One region of the Streptomyces sp. NPDC001568 genome, then DNA from elsewhere that is predicted to be linked to it. Evidence: riboswitches for the same ligand, from Rfam matches in the RefSeq annotation. Region 1 holds a riboswitch; the other holds the start of a gene.
What was found. A riboswitch is a leader RNA that binds a small molecule or an ion and turns the genes downstream of it on or off. The one in region 1 is predicted to bind cobalamin.

Region 1 (7,147 bases):
CATCGTCAAGGTCACCCGCAAGGGCAGCGACGGTTCCTGGCACGAGATCCGCGACCTCAACGTCTCGGTCGCGCTCCAGGGTGAGTTCCGCGACGTCCACCTCACCGGCGACAACGCCAACTGCCTGCCGACCGACACCACCAAGAACACGGTGTACGCCTTCGGCAAGGAGCACGGCATCGCCTCCCCCGAGGCCTTCGGCATCCTGCTCGCCAAGCACTTCGTCTCCTCGCAGCAGCCGATCCGCGGGGCTCAGATCCGCATCGAGGAGTACGCCTGGGAGCGGATCCCGGTCCCGACGCGCAAGGAGCAGCACTCCTTCGTCCTCAAGGGCCAGGAAGTGCGCACCGCGCAGATCACCTACAGCGAGACCACCGGTCTCCAGGTCATCTCGGGCCTCAAGGACCTGACGGTGATGAACTCGACGAACTCCGAGTTCCACGGCTACATCAAGGACAAGTACACGACCCTCCAGGAGGCGTACGACCGCATCCTGGCGACCAAGGTCACCTCGCGCTGGGCGCACTCCGCACTGGCCGCCGACGACCCGGAGTACGACTGGGACCGGTCGTACAAGAAGGTCCGCAAGCACATGCTGGAAGCCTTCGCCGAGACCTACTCGTACTCGCTCCAGCAGACGCTGAACCAGATGGCCGAGCGGGTGCTCGACAACTGCCCGAAGGTCAACGAGGTCCGGCTGAACCTCCCCAACAAGCACCACTTCCTCGTCGACCTGGAGCCCTTCGGCCTCAAGAACGACAACGAGGTCTACTTCGCGGCGGACCGGATGTACGGCCTCATCGAGGGCACCATCCACCGTGACGGGGTGCAGCCGGTGATCGCGACGTCCGACTGGATCGTCGCCTAGGTCATCCGGCCGGCCGGGTCGTCGACCGGGCAGTGCCGTCGCAACGGCCCGGACCGCGTCGCGGGGTCCGGGCCGTCGTGCTGTCCCGGGCCGGGGCGCCGCCGCGGGCCGGGGCGCCGTCCTACGTGGGCTCCGCGTCCGGCGGCTCCGCCTCCGGCGCGCCCAGCAGCAGGTTCCAGCGGCCCGCGCGACCGCTGAGGGTGGTGACCGTCTCCGGTCGTACGTCGAGGCGCCAGAAGGTGGCCGGCGGCAGGTCCAGCGCCGCCACCACGACCGCCCGTACGACGGCCTGAGCGACCACCGCGCGGTGCGTCCCGGGGGCCAGGGCGGCCAGGTGATCGCCCGTACGGGCGATCAGCGCGGCCACCGACTCCCCGCCGCCCGGAGGGGCGTACTGCGGGTCGGTCAACCAGCGGCGGACGGCCTGCGGGTCCTCGGCGGCGACCTCGTCCAGGGTGCGGCCCGCCCACGCGCCGGTCGCGGGTCCGGCCAGGCCCGCGTGGCCGGGGCAGGGGTCCCCGTACCCGAACCGGGCCCGGCGGGCGTCGGGGTCGAGCGGCGGGGTGGTCAGGTGCAGGCGTACGGACGACATGGGGGGAGCGTAGGGCTCGCGGGCGGGGCGTGGGGCGGGGTGCGCGCGCCGTGGCGTTCGAGCCACCCGCGCGGTACGTTCTCGGACGACATGACGAAGGTACGACGGAAGCACGGTGAAATTCCGGCACGGTCGCGCCACTGTGAACCCCTCCCGCACGCCGGAAGGGGAAGTCAGACCCGCCGCCTTCGTCGCGAGCACCACTGACCGGGACGCGTGTTCCCCAGGAGGTTCTGCCATGGCCCACTCCGCCGTGCCCACGACGGCTCCCGCCGCCATCACCCCGATCTCCCTCTCCGCGCTGGCGCCCTGGGCCGTCTTCGCGGGCGTACTGACCCTGGTGCTGCTGTACTTCGTCGGCGTCGAGCAGGGCGCCACCGCCCTCTTCGAGGGCGAGACGATCCACGAATGGCTGCACGACGGGCGCCACCTCCTCGGCTTCCCCTGCCACTGAGCCCCGCCGACCGCTCGCCCGCACCGGCGCCGTCCGCTTCCGCGTCGCCGGCTTCCGCGTCGCCCCCACCCGCGTCGCCGGCTTCCGCGTCGCCCCCACCCGCGTCGCCGGCTTCCGCGTCGTCCGCACCCGCGCAAGGGAACCCAAGTGAACATCGTCTCCCCCCGTGTCCTGCTCGTCCGGGGCATGCTCGCCGGCCTGCTCGCCGGAGTCGCCGCCTTCCTCGTCGCCTACCTCCTCGGTGAGTCCAAGGTGGACGCGGCGATCGCCATCGAGGAGGCGGGCGCCGCCGTGGGCCACGACCACGGCGACGAGCCGCCGGTCAGCCGGGCCCTGCAGGCCACGGCGGGCCTGGGCACCGGCGTCCTGCTGTTCGCCGTCGCACTCGGCGGCATCGCCGCGCTCGTCTTCTGCTTCGCTCTCGGCCGCATCGGCCGCTTCGGCCCCCGGGCCACGGCCGCCCTGGTCACCGGCGCCCTCTTCGTCACCGTGACGCTGGTGCCGTTCCTCAAGTACCCCGCCAACCCGCCGGCCGTCGGGGACCCCGACACCGCCGCCCGACGCACCGCGCTCTACCTGCTGATGATCGCCCTGAGCGCGCTCCTCGCGGCGGGCGCGCTGCTCCTGGGGCGGCGCCTGGCACCCCGGCTCGGCAACTGGAACGCCTCGGTGGTCGGTTCGCTCGCCTTCGTCGCCGCCGTCGCCCTGGCGTACGTCCTGCTGCCCGGGATCAACGAGGTCCCGGAGGGCTTCCCGGCCGCGTTGATCTGGGAGTTCAGGCTGGCCTCGCTCGCCATCCAGACCACCCTGTGGGCCACTTTCGGCCTGGCCTTCGCTTTTCTGGTCGACCGCGCTATTGCCCCCGCCGCCGCTCCCAAGGAGGCTGTACAGCCAACGAGTTGAGGAAGTCACGCGTGACTCCCGTGGTGCGGTTGGTGCGACGGGGCGGAGAGTGCGCGTGCCGAGGGTGTTGAGGGTGGGAGCCGGGACATGCATACCGCGATCTGGGAGTGGCGGGGCTGGACCGGCGCCACGCCCTTCTGGCTGAACTCGTTACTCCTGCTCCTGGCCCCGTTCACGGCCGTCACCCTGCTCGCCCAGATCGGCGTCATCACCGTCCTGGCCGCTCTGGGCGGCCTCGCCCGCCAGCTCTGGTACGGCGACCACGGCCACTCCGCCATGCACCTCGCCGCCGCCCTCATGGGGGCGGCGGCCGTGGTTTTCGTCGTGCTGTGAGCCCCGCGGTCAGGGTCGGTGACCGTGCGCGCCCGCGCCGTGCGGGGCCCCCTGCGGGGTGCCCGCGGCTCCGCCCGGCTCCACGACCACGAACTGCCCCATCATCCCCTGGTCCTCGTGGTACAGCAGGTGGCAGTGGTACATGTACGGGGTGTCCGGGTCGGCCGCCCCGTCGAAGCGCATCGCGAGGCGCATCGTCGTTCCGGAGGGTACGAAAACGGTGTCCTTCGGCCCGCGCAGCGAGGGCGGCGGGGCCGCGCCGTTGACGTCGAGGACGCGGAACTGCACGTCGTGGACGTGGAAGTTGTGCGGCATCCCGTTGCCGTTGCGCACCGTCCACACCTCCGAGGTGCCGCGCGTGACCGTCTCGTCGACCCGTGCCATGTCCATCTTCCGGCCGTTGATGCCGGACATCCTCAGCTCGAAGAACCGGTGGCGCGCCGCGTCCTGCCCGGTCGGCAGTTCCGAGGGCGCGAGGGCCTGCGGCAGCGGGGGCGAGGGGCGCAGGACGGCCGCCGCCCGCAGCTCCAGTACGTCGAAGGAATCGTCACCGCCGCCGAACCGCTGGTTCCAGAAGTCCGGGCCGACGGCCGTCTCGAAGCTGCGCAGCACCGCCCGTTCGCCGGGCCGTACCCGTACGACGATCTCCGCGCGCTCCCCCGGGGACAGCCGGATCCGGTCGGTGGTGTGCGGGGCCTCCAGGAGGCCGCCGTCGGAGGCGATCCGGTGGACCTCGCGGCCGTCGGCGAAGCCGAAGTCGTACACGCGGGCGGTGGAGGCGTTCAGCAGGCGCAGCCGCACCAGTTCGTCCTTGACCTCCAGGTAGGGGTCCAAGGTGCCGTTGACCATCGTGCGGTCGCCGAGGAAGCCCGCGCTGCGCATCAGCTGGTGGCCGTGGTCCAAGCGGGTCCCGTCGAAGCGGACGTCCTGGACGATGACGGGGACGTCGTCGACGCCGTACGTCCTGGGCAGGGTCAGGGTCCGCGTCCGCTCGTCGTCGAGCAGGAACATGCCGGCCAGCCCGCGCTGGACGTGGGTCTCGGTCGCCCCGTGGGGGTGCGGGTGGTACCAGAGGGTGGCCGCCGGTTGGTCGACCGTCCACTGCGGGGACCAGGCGCCGCCCGCCGGGACCGTCTGGTGGGGACCGCCGTCCATCGCCGCGGGCAGGTGCATCCCGTGCCAGTGGACCGTGGACGCCTCCGGCAGCGTGTTGGATATCCGGACCCTGACCTTCTCGCCGCGCTCCGCCCGCAGCGTGGGGCCCAGGTAGCCGCCGTTGAAGCCCCAGGTCGGCGTTTTCCCGCCCGGCACGAAGTCCGTCTCCCCCGCCTGCATGCGCAGGTCGAAGACGCGGGTCCCGTCGGGCTCCACGGTCGAGGACGCCAACGGGGGCACGGCGAGGGCCCGGTGGAAGCCCGCGCCGACGGTGGAGATCCGGGCCCCCGTGTACAGCCAGGTGAACAGCGTCCCGACGGTCACGGCGAGGACGGCCACGATCGACGCGAGCACCAGCACGATCCGCTTCCAGCGCGGCATCCGCCGCTTCCCGGTCTTCGACATGCTCCTGACGCTACGAACGGCGCGGTGCGCCGGGCATCGGGGACGGCCCCCGGGCGGACCCGGAGCCGCCCCCGAGCCGTCCTCGGGGGAGGTGGGAACCGCCCTCGGGGACGTCCGCCGGGCGACGGGTGAGAATGGGTGCTTCGAGCGAACGCGGGGGCTGGTGTGACGTCAGGGCAGGACATACCCGAGGAGTACCTGAGCGGGTACGTACGGATCCTCGAAGGCGTCGCGGCGACCGGCCGCCGCCCCGGACGGGACGAGCTGGACGCCCGCCGGGCTCTGGGCGAGAAGGCCGCCGAAGCCGGCTACGGGCTGCGCGGCCTGGTCGGCGCCCACCTCGCCGCCACCCGGACGGTGCTGGGCGGCCGGCTCACCCCGGACCACCTGCTGGCGGCGGTGGAACAGACCGTCGACGCCTTCGCCGAAGGGCACGAGCGCGCACAGCGGCTGGCGATCCGCCAGGAGGAGGCCGCACGGCGCGAGTTCATCGACGACCTGCTGCTCGGACGCAGCGACCTCGGCCGGCTCAGCGAACGAGCCGCCCGCTTCGGACTGCACCTGGCGCACGAACACGCCGTCGCCGTCGCCCGGGGCTCCGAGGCGTACGAGGACACGGGCCCGGCGATCCGGCAGGTGGAACTGGCCCTGACCGGGCGGTTCGGCAACCGGACGTTCCTCCTCGCCACCAAGGACGGGATGCTGATCTGCGTGGCCCCGGGCGACCAGGACGACGTACTGACCCACTTCGCCAAGCAGGCCTACGCGACGGCCGGCACGCCCGGCCTCGTCGGGATCGGCCGGGCGCATCCGGGCGCGGGCGGCGTCGTCACCTCGTACGAGGAAGCCCTCGGCGCGCTCGACCTCGCGGACCGGCTCGACCTCGAAGGGCCGGTGCTGCGCTCGGCCGACCTGCTGGTCTTTCCGGTGCTGGCCCGGGACCGGGCCGCGATGGCCGATCTGGTGCTCAGTGTGCTGGGGCCGCTCCAGGCGGGCCGCGGCGGGGCCGGGCCCCTGCTGGAAACGCTCACCGTGTACTTCGACTCCGGGTGCGTGGCGGCCGAGGCGGCGCGGCGGCTGAGCCTGAGCGTGCGGGCGCTGACGTACCGGCTGGAGCGGATCCACCGGCTGACGGGGGCCGACCCCGGGGATCCGGTGCACCGGTACACCCTCCAGACGGCGGCGATCGGGGCCCGACTGCTGGACTGGCCGGCTCAGGAGTTCTAGGCGGGTGCCGGAGCGGGCTGCGGCTGTCGGGCGGTGCGGAGGGTCGCTCGGTCGGGGTGGTGACCGGCGCCGGAGGTGACCGTTTGTCAGCCGACGGGGGTGTCTTCGTCCTCCGGTCGGGGGCTTCTTGGGCTCCGGTGGGGAGTTGACCGGTGTGTCGGGGCACAAAGCGGGGCATGAGCGGTGCGCGATTCGCACGGGCAGTGGCGGCGAGGGCCCTGACAGTGGCCTGCGTCGCGCTGCTGTGCCTGTTCGGCGCCGGTCCGGCGGCCGCGACGGTCGCCGAGATCCGGCCCGCCTCCTCCGCCCCGGCCGAACCCACCGAGGGACAGTCGGATCCGGCCTCGGACCCCGAGGCCCGCGCCGCCCTGCGGGCCCCGGCCCGCGCGCTGCCGTCGGTACGGCAGCTGCCCCCGAGGGTGTTTCACGTGAAACACGCGGGCTCGCCTTCCCGCGTGACCTCGTACGGGCCGGCCGGACCGGTCGCCTCACTGATCGTCGTGCGGAGTGTGGTCCTGCGCTGCTGAGCGGGCCGAGCAGCGGAGCGACCCCCCACACCCCCCTCGAACACCGTGAGGTTCCGCCATGCCCATCGACCCCTACGCCGCCCTGAACGCCATGCTCCGCGCCGAGGCCGCCCGCTTCACCCCGCCGGCCCGCAAGCCGGAACGCTCCGCGCCGCAGGCCGTCACCACCGAGCCCAAGGCCGAGAGCGAACACCAGCCGGCCGTGGCGGCGGGGACGCCCGACACGGCCGCGTAGCCCGCGCGGACAGCCCCGGACCGAGACAGAGACATGGGGGGCGCCGGTTCCCACGCCCTCGGCGTGCAGCAGTGGTCACGTGAGGTTCGACCACGGGCACGGGAACCGGCGCCGCCGCCAGTGTCCGGCAGCGGCGGCGCGCAGCGCTTCGTGCGCGCGGCCGAGGCGCGTCCGCCGAAAGGACGGGCCGTGGCGGGGTGGGCTCCGGGTTCGCGCGCATTCGATCGGGGTCGGCTCTCGCCCACTCGATCAGGGTCGGTTCGCGCGGACTCGATCAGGAACGGTTCGTGCGGACTCGATCAGGAACGGTTCGTGCGGACTCGATCAGGGTTCTCGCGTGTAGTAGCGGTAGAACGCCCCGAGTCCGACGCCCACGCCGACCGCCAACCCGACGCCGGTGGCACGGAGCACCGATTCGTTCGTCAGGCTGTGCAGGTAGCCGGCGGCG
Region 2 (7,147 bases), on a different contig from region 1:
ACCCCGGGGTCGTCCCGTTCGACGACGAACGCCGAGATGCCGCGGGGCCCCGCCTCCCCGGTCCGGGCCATGACCACGTAGATCCCGGCCGCTCCGGCGCCGGAGATGAACTGCTTGACGCCGGTCAGGACGTAGTGATCGCCGTCCCGGTCGGCGCGGGTGCGCAGGGCGCCCGCGTCGGAGCCGGCTCCGGGTTCGGTCAGGCAGTAACTGCCCAGCGCCGTCGCCGTGCAGAGGCCGGGCAGCCAGCGGCGGCGCTGCACGTCGTCCCCGTAGCGGTCGACCATCCAGGCGACCATGTTGTGGATGGACAAGTAGCCGGCGATGGAGGGGCAGCCCGTGGCCAGCGTCTCGAAGACCAGGACGCCGTCGCTGCGGCTGAGGCCCGAACCGCCGTGTTCCTCACGGACGTAGACCCCGCCGAGGCCGAGGTCGGCCGCCCTGCGCAGGACGTCGACGGGGAAGTGCTTGTCCCGGTCCCAGGCGACTGCGTGCGGTGCGAGGTGCTCCCGGGCGAAGTCGAGGGTGACGTCGGCGAGCGCGAGCTGGTCCTCCGTGAGGGTGGTCACGGCGCTCATCCCATCGTCGGGATGGTGAAGCTCGCGCCCTCCTTGGCCCCGGAGGGCCAGCGCGAGGTGACGGTCTTGGTGCGGGTGTAGAAGCGGATCGAGTCGGGTCCGTGCTGGTTCAGGTCACCGAAGCCGGACCGCTTCCAGCCCCCGAAGGTGTGGTAGGCCACGGGGACGGGGATCGGCACGTTGACGCCGACCATGCCCGCTCCCACCCGCCGGGTGAAGTCGCGTGCGGTGTCGCCGTCGCGGGTGAAGATCGCGACGCCGTTGCCGTACGGGTGCTCGGTGGGCAGCCGCAGGGCTTCCTCGTAGTCGGCGGCCCGTACGACGGAGAGCACCGGGCCGAAGATCTCCTCGCGGTAGATCCGCATCTGCGGGGTCACCCGGTCGAAGAGGGTGGCGCCGGCGAAGTAGCCGTCCTCGTGACCGGACAGGGTGAACCCGCGTCCGTCGACGACGAGTTCGGCGCCCTCGGTGGCTCCGATGCCGACGTAGCGGTTGACCCGGTCGAGCGCGTCCCGGCTGACCAGCGGTCCGAAGTCGGCCTCGGGGTCGTCGGAACGGCCCACGCGCAGGGTGGAGATGCGTTCCGTCAGCTTGGCCACGAGGGCGTTCGCGGTCTCCTCGCCCACGGGCACGGCGACGGCGATCGCCATGCAACGCTCGCCGGCCGAACCGTAGCCCGCGCCGATGAGCGCCTCCACGGCCTGGTCGAGGTCGGCGTCCGGCATGATGATCATGTGGTTCTTGGCGCCGCCGAAGCACTGGGCGCGCTTGCCGTGCGCGGCGGCCGTGGCGTAGATGTGCGCGGCGATCGGGGTGGACCCGACGAAGCCCAGGGCCTGGACGCGGGGGTCCTCCAGAAGGGTGTCGACGGCCTCCTTGCCGCCGTTGACCACGTTGAGCACGCCGGGCGGCAGTCCGGCCTCCAGGAACAGTTCGGCCAGCCGCAGCGGCAGGGAGGGGTCCCGCTCGGAAGGCTTCAGGATGAAGGAGTTTCCGCAGGCCAGGGCGGGCGCGGCCTGCCAAAGGGGAATCATCGCGGGGAAGTTGAAGGGGGTGATCCCGGCGACCACGCCCAGCGGGGAACGCAGCGAGTGCACGTCGATCCCGGTACCCGCGTTGTCGGTGAACTCGCCCTTGAGCAGGTGCGGCACACCGGCGGCGAACTCGACGACTTCCAGACCGCGTTGCAGATCGCCGTGTGCGTCGGCGACGGTCTTGCCGTGCTCGGAGGACAACAGCCGGGCGAGGGAGTCCCGTTCGCCCTCCACCAGCTGGAGGAAGCGCAGCAGGACGCGGGCGCGCCGCTGCGGGTTCCACTGCGCCCACTCCAGCTGGGCCTCCTCGGCGTTGGCGATCGCCGCCTCGGTGTCGGCGCGCCCGGCCAGGGGGACCCTGGCCTGCACCGCGCCGGTGTTGGGGTCGTACACGTCGGCGAAGAGCCCGGACGTGCCGGTGGTGTGCTTGCCGCCGATGAAATGGGTGAGTTCGCGGACCATCGAAGCCTGCTCTCGTCAGGTGAGAATCCGAGGGAGGCGCGGCGCGGAGGCGGTGGGCACCGATCGGGGTGCGCGCACCGCGGGTTCGGCCGCGGGACAGGGGAGGACCGGGGGCCCTCGTCGAGTCACGAACGCGAGGACCGGGCCTCGCCGTTCGGGTACTCCGCCGGATCACCAGGGCCGTGGTCACGTACCGGTGCCATGCGTGTCTGCTCCATCCTCGTGGACAACACGGAACACCCCACGGCCGGTATCCTGGCTCCCGGATCATCGCGCGCTCTTCGACCTTCCCGACGGATGGATTCCGTCAGTGGCCTGACCTGCTGAAGAACGCACTTCCCGGTCACAGTGGCGGGACCGCGCCGGATTCACACCGGCTTCCCTGCACCGCGGGCTTGTCACGAACATATAGTTGGACGTCCTAGTAAGTCCACCCCCGCCGCGGCGCGGTGGTGTGAAGGGCCCTGCGGAGCGGGACCTACAGTCGGGTCATGCGCATCGTCTCCCTGCTGCCCGCGGCCACCGACATCGTCGCCGAGCTCGGCCTGACCGCCGATCTGGTGGGCCGTACGCACGAATGCGACTGGCCGCCACGGGCCGTGGCCGGCGTGCCGGTGGTCACCTCCGCCGAGTTCTCGGCGGACGCCCTGAGCAGCCGGGAGATCTCCGCCGCCGTCGGCGGCGCCGCGCACAGCGGCTCCTCGCTCTACACCCTCGACACCGGGGCACTGGGTGCTTTGGCCCCCGACGTGATCCTGACCCAGGACCTGTGCGACGTCTGCGCCGTCTCCTACGCCGGGGTCACCCGGGCGGTGCGCGTGCTCGACGGTGGACCCCGCGTGCTCAGCCTGGAGCCGCGCACGCTGGGCGACGTACTGGACTGCCTGGTCACGGTGGGCGAGCTGCTCGGCGTACGGGAGCACGCGCGGGAGCGGCGGGAGGCGCTCGCCGACCGGCTGGAGACCGTACGGGCGCGGACGGCCGGGCGGCGGCGGCCCCGGGTGGTGGCGATCGAATGGCTCGACCCGCTCTGGCCGGCCGGCCACTGGGTGCCCGAGCAGATCGGGTACGCGGGCGGCGAAGCGCTGCTCGCCGCCCCCGGCGAACACACCCGGCCGATGGACTGGGCGGCGGTCCGGGCCGCCCGCCCGGACGTCGTCCTGGTCATGCCCTGCGGCTTCGATCCGCAGCGAACCCTGCGCGAGCGGGAGCTGCTGACCTCGCTGCCCGGCTGGGAGGACCTGCCGGCGGTGCGGTCCGGCGAGGTGTGGGTGCTGGACGGGCCGGCGTACTTCAACCGGCCCGGTCCCCGCGTCGTGCGCGGCGCGGAGGTGCTGGCGCACGTACTGCACGGGGTCCGGGCGGGCGAGCCGGTGACGGCGGCGGAGGCCTTCCGACTCGGGTGAGGAGGCGGAGAGGGCGGGGCCGACGAAGGCGGAGGCGGAGGCGGTACCTCTTTGTCGCCGTGCTCACCAGGAATACGGAGGCCTGGAAGGACATCCCCCCACTCGGACGGGATGTCCGGTTGATCGCCTCGGAGCCGGCCGGCGTGAGCCACGAGAAGGTGCGCTCCACCGCCCACCGTTTGGGCTGGACCTGGAAGCCGCGCTGGTCAGGGTTCCTTCCGCAGATCTCCAAACCGCGGCCTCTGTCACAGGTAGCGGAGGGAACACCGACACCGCCCGCACATGGTCGGTGGGACCGACAAGAGGCTCAGCCTCCGCCGGCGCAAGTCTCCGTCCTCGCCGACCTGTGCGCCCGGGTGTGCCGCCAGTACGACGCGCCGGCCTCCGAGATCTACGGGCACCGGGACTTCAACAGCACCGCGTGTCCCGGTGACACTCTCTCCGCGCTGCTGCCGAAGCTGCGCGAGGACGTCGCCCGGCGACGCGGAAGCGCCGAGCCCGTGTCGCTGCCGCGCCGGCCCGAACACCCTCCTCTCGACCGGCCCGCCGACCCGGCGGCGGTGGCCGACGCTCACTCGGAGTACCTCCCGGAAGGCCTGCTGGGGTCTCTGCGCCACGGCTGACACGCACGGCGCGGACGGCTCACGTCACGGTTCGGTACGGTCGTCGCCCGCCAGCGGCCCGACCGTCCGCAGCAACCGCTCCGTGTGCCTGTCGGCAAAGCCGCTCCCGCCCGTGGCTTCGTGCCGTCAGGTGCGCCGCACGGCCGGCAGCACGTGGTCGTGCCGGCCGTGCGGTGCGGCAGCCCGCGCGGGGCCCGGTGCCGCTACGGGGCCGCGGGGATCAAGACCGGCTGGCCCGTGATGACGAGGGTGAAAACGCGTCCGGGGGGACCAGGAGGGCCCGCAGGTCCGGCTGCTCCCTGGGGTCCGGCGGGGCCGGCTGATCCCGGGGTGCCGGCCGGGCCGGGGACCCCCGGAGCGCCCTGGGCTCCCGGAGGACCGGGGGCTCCAGCCGGTCCAGCCGGTCCGGGGGGTCCGGGAGGTCCGGGGGGTCCGGGAGGAAACGGAGGCTCTCCGGGGTGGGACTCGCACGACTCGTCCCATGGCCGCTCCTCGGCGCATTCGTCGTGCTGCGGAGGCGGGTACACCGTCAGGTACTGCGCGTCCGACGGGTCCTGCGGGGTGGCGGCGGCTGCGGGCGCCGCGAAACCGGCACCCGTGAGGGCGAGCGAGACAACGGCTCCGGCGACCCATCCGGTCCGGCGTGGCGGACCGCTCCGCCGGGTTGCTGCTGTGCTTTCAGACGGCATGCACGTACTCCTGATCATCGTCCGCTGGAAGTGGCCCCGGGGCCTGTGGGCAGTCGGCGACCGCCTTCGGGTCGTCGCGAGGCCGTCATGGCGTGGCACAGACGGCGTACGGGGTGAGGGTGACGTCGTCCCGGGTCCTGTTCTGCCCGTTCACCTCCCAGTCGTTGGTGCCGGGTACCGGCCTGCTGACGAGCTGGTCCGGTGCGGGACCGGTGGATCCGAAGCCGCCGCCCGTCAGCACGCTGCCGGCCGGGCAGGACACCTTCGAGGTCCCCGGCACCGAGCCCAGGTCGATTCCGATGGGCGCGCCTTCGGGACTGTCGATGGTCCCGGAGACGGAGTTGGTGGCGAGGTCGATGACGGATACCCCGTGCGCGCCGTTGGGGTGGCTGACGTACAGCCGGGCTCCGGTGGGGGAGACCGCCATTTCCGCGGGATCAAAGGTGGTGGGGATCGAAGTGACGACGCTGTTCGTGGCGGCATCGATGACCGTCACCCGGGCGTTGTTCCGGTCGGCGACGTAGACGCGCTTACCGTCCAGCGAGACCTCCACGCCGTCCAGCCCCTGGTTGACCGGAATCGGCACCACGACCGTGTTGGTGGCGGTGTCGATGACCGATACCTCGCCCGAGGTGTTCTCGGTGACGTAGACACGTGCGCCGCTCGGCGAGATGGCCACCTTCCGCGGTGCGCTCGGTCCGACGTCCACCGTCGTGATGACCGTCATGGTGGCGGAGTCGATCACTGCCACCACACCTGCGCCCCGGTAGGCGACGTAGAGGCGTTTCCCGTCCGGGGATACCGCCAGCCCGTTCGGGAGCGTGTCCGCCCCCGTCTCGAGGGTGCCCGCGACGGCATTGGTGGCGGTGTTGATCGCCACCACGCGGTTGGCCAGTCCGTTCCCCTCCACGGTGACATAGGCGCGACTGTCGTCCGGCGAGATGGCCACGCTCTCCGGAGTGCCGTTCCCCGTGGGGATTTCGGCCACCACGGTGTTGGTGAGAGCGTCGATCGCCGACACGGCGCCCGAGTCCCGCTCCGTCACGTACACCTTCTTGCCGTTTCGGGTGGCGGCGACCTGCAGGGGCCCGCTGAACGCTCCGGTGTCGATGCTCGTCACGAGGGCGTTGGTGGCGGTGTCGAACACCTCGACCTTGTCCTGGCCCGTGTTGGCGACGTATGCGTACGTGCCGGGTGCGGCAGGAGCCGCCAGGGCGACGGACGGCGTCAGAACGGCTGCGGCAGCGAGTACCGCGCACGATGCTTTCCGGACGCCGTGCTTCGACACGTACCCCCGGACGCTCCCCCCACGCGGATTCCCGCGGACGGCGAAGTGCTGCATGGATCCTCCTCGAACGACCCGATCAGGGAGTGTCCCAGTTCGAGCTGCGAGGAACGTTGTATGCGTAGTTATATCTGATTATCAATCACGACATGTCGCAAGTACTCCAAATATCGCAATCCGGCCTACCTTCGGGGCAAGGTCAACGGCCAGGCCTCGGGGCTGTCCATCGACCTGTACAGGGCTGACCGGACACAGCGCCGGACAAGGCCACCGGCCCAGGTGTGTCGTCCGGGCAGGTTGGTGACGCGGCTGGCGGGTGTTTGGCCTTGGATGCCGGTCGCTGCCGGTCGCTGCCGTTCGTAGCGGCGGACCGGCACGCCGGTGGCGCGGTCCAGGGTGGCCAGTGGCGGCAGGCCGTGGCGAATCAGGTTGCGGTGGGCGGTGGAGGGCGCGATCCCGCGGCGGGCGGCCAGCCGCAGGGGGCCGATGCGGTGTTCGCGCCGTAGTCGCAGAACGTGTTCCTCGACCGTGGCCGGTGTCCGGGCGGGCTGGTGGTGGGGGCGACTGGTCCGGCCGCCACCGGGGGGTGTGGCCGGGTCAGGGGAGGGTCGGGCCGACGGTGCCGTCGAGGGCGGTGACGTCGCCGGTGAGGGCTCCGTTGTTGGCCAGTCCGGCGGCGCCGCCGGGGCGTCCGGGGCCGCCGTTGCCTCCCAGGAGGGTGCCGGCGGGAAGGGTGGGGCCGGTGACGGCGAGCTGGTCGTTGTTGCCGTGGCCGCCGTTGCCGCCTTCCTCGCCCTGGCGGCCGGCCCTGCCTCCCCCGCCGCCGCGGATGTCCACGGTCCCGGTGACCTGGGTGACTCCGTCGGTGCCGTGACCTCCGTTGCCGCCTTCGCCGGCGGCGCTGCCGTTCCCGCCGGGCCCGCCGCTGATCACCGCCCGGTTGTCCGGGCTGCCGAGCAGGTAGATCTCGCTGTTGCTGCCGTCACCGCCCGCCCCGCCGTCGGCGTCCCAGTTGCCGGGTGACATCGCGCTGCCGCCGGGGCCGCCGCCGGCGATGACGGTGCCCTGGG

Region 2: linked by a shared signal. The riboswitch ahead of ACFY0I_RS10475 (CoA-acylating methylmalonate-semialdehyde dehydrogenase) and the one ahead of ACFY0I_RS06465 (CbtB-domain containing protein) in region 1 are both predicted to bind cobalamin.

Annotation. Positions count from the first base shown of each region.
Region 1 is NZ_JBIAVF010000003.1:144,489-151,635, forward strand. Features, by position in the region: gene pucL (factor-independent urate hydroxylase) at 1-868, shown strand, start outside; gene ACFY0I_RS06460 (histidine phosphatase family protein) at 990-1,460, opposite strand; cobalamin riboswitch at 1,515-1,662, shown strand; gene ACFY0I_RS06465 (CbtB-domain containing protein) at 1,699-1,914, shown strand; gene ACFY0I_RS06470 (CbtA family protein) at 2,062-2,817, shown strand; gene ACFY0I_RS06475 (hypothetical protein) at 2,905-3,150, shown strand; gene ACFY0I_RS06480 (multicopper oxidase family protein) at 3,160-4,710, opposite strand; gene ACFY0I_RS06485 (PucR family transcriptional regulator) at 4,876-5,937, shown strand; gene ACFY0I_RS06490 (hypothetical protein) at 6,114-6,464, shown strand; gene ACFY0I_RS06495 (hypothetical protein) at 6,523-6,699, shown strand; gene ACFY0I_RS06500 (hypothetical protein) at 7,024-7,147, opposite strand, start outside.
Region 2 is NZ_JBIAVF010000005.1:17,433-24,579, reverse strand. Features, by position in the region: gene ACFY0I_RS10480 (acyl-CoA dehydrogenase family protein) at 1-578, opposite strand, end outside; gene ACFY0I_RS10475 (CoA-acylating methylmalonate-semialdehyde dehydrogenase) at 575-2,074, opposite strand; cobalamin riboswitch at 2,302-2,481, opposite strand; gene ACFY0I_RS10470 (cobalamin-binding protein) at 2,566-3,480, shown strand; gene ACFY0I_RS10465 (N-acetylmuramoyl-L-alanine amidase) at 3,477-4,103, shown strand; gene ACFY0I_RS10460 (beta-propeller fold lactonase family protein) at 4,878-6,134, opposite strand; partial or broken gene ACFY0I_RS10455 (IS481 family transposase) at 6,422-6,649, opposite strand; gene ACFY0I_RS10450 (hypothetical protein) at 6,675-7,147, opposite strand, start outside.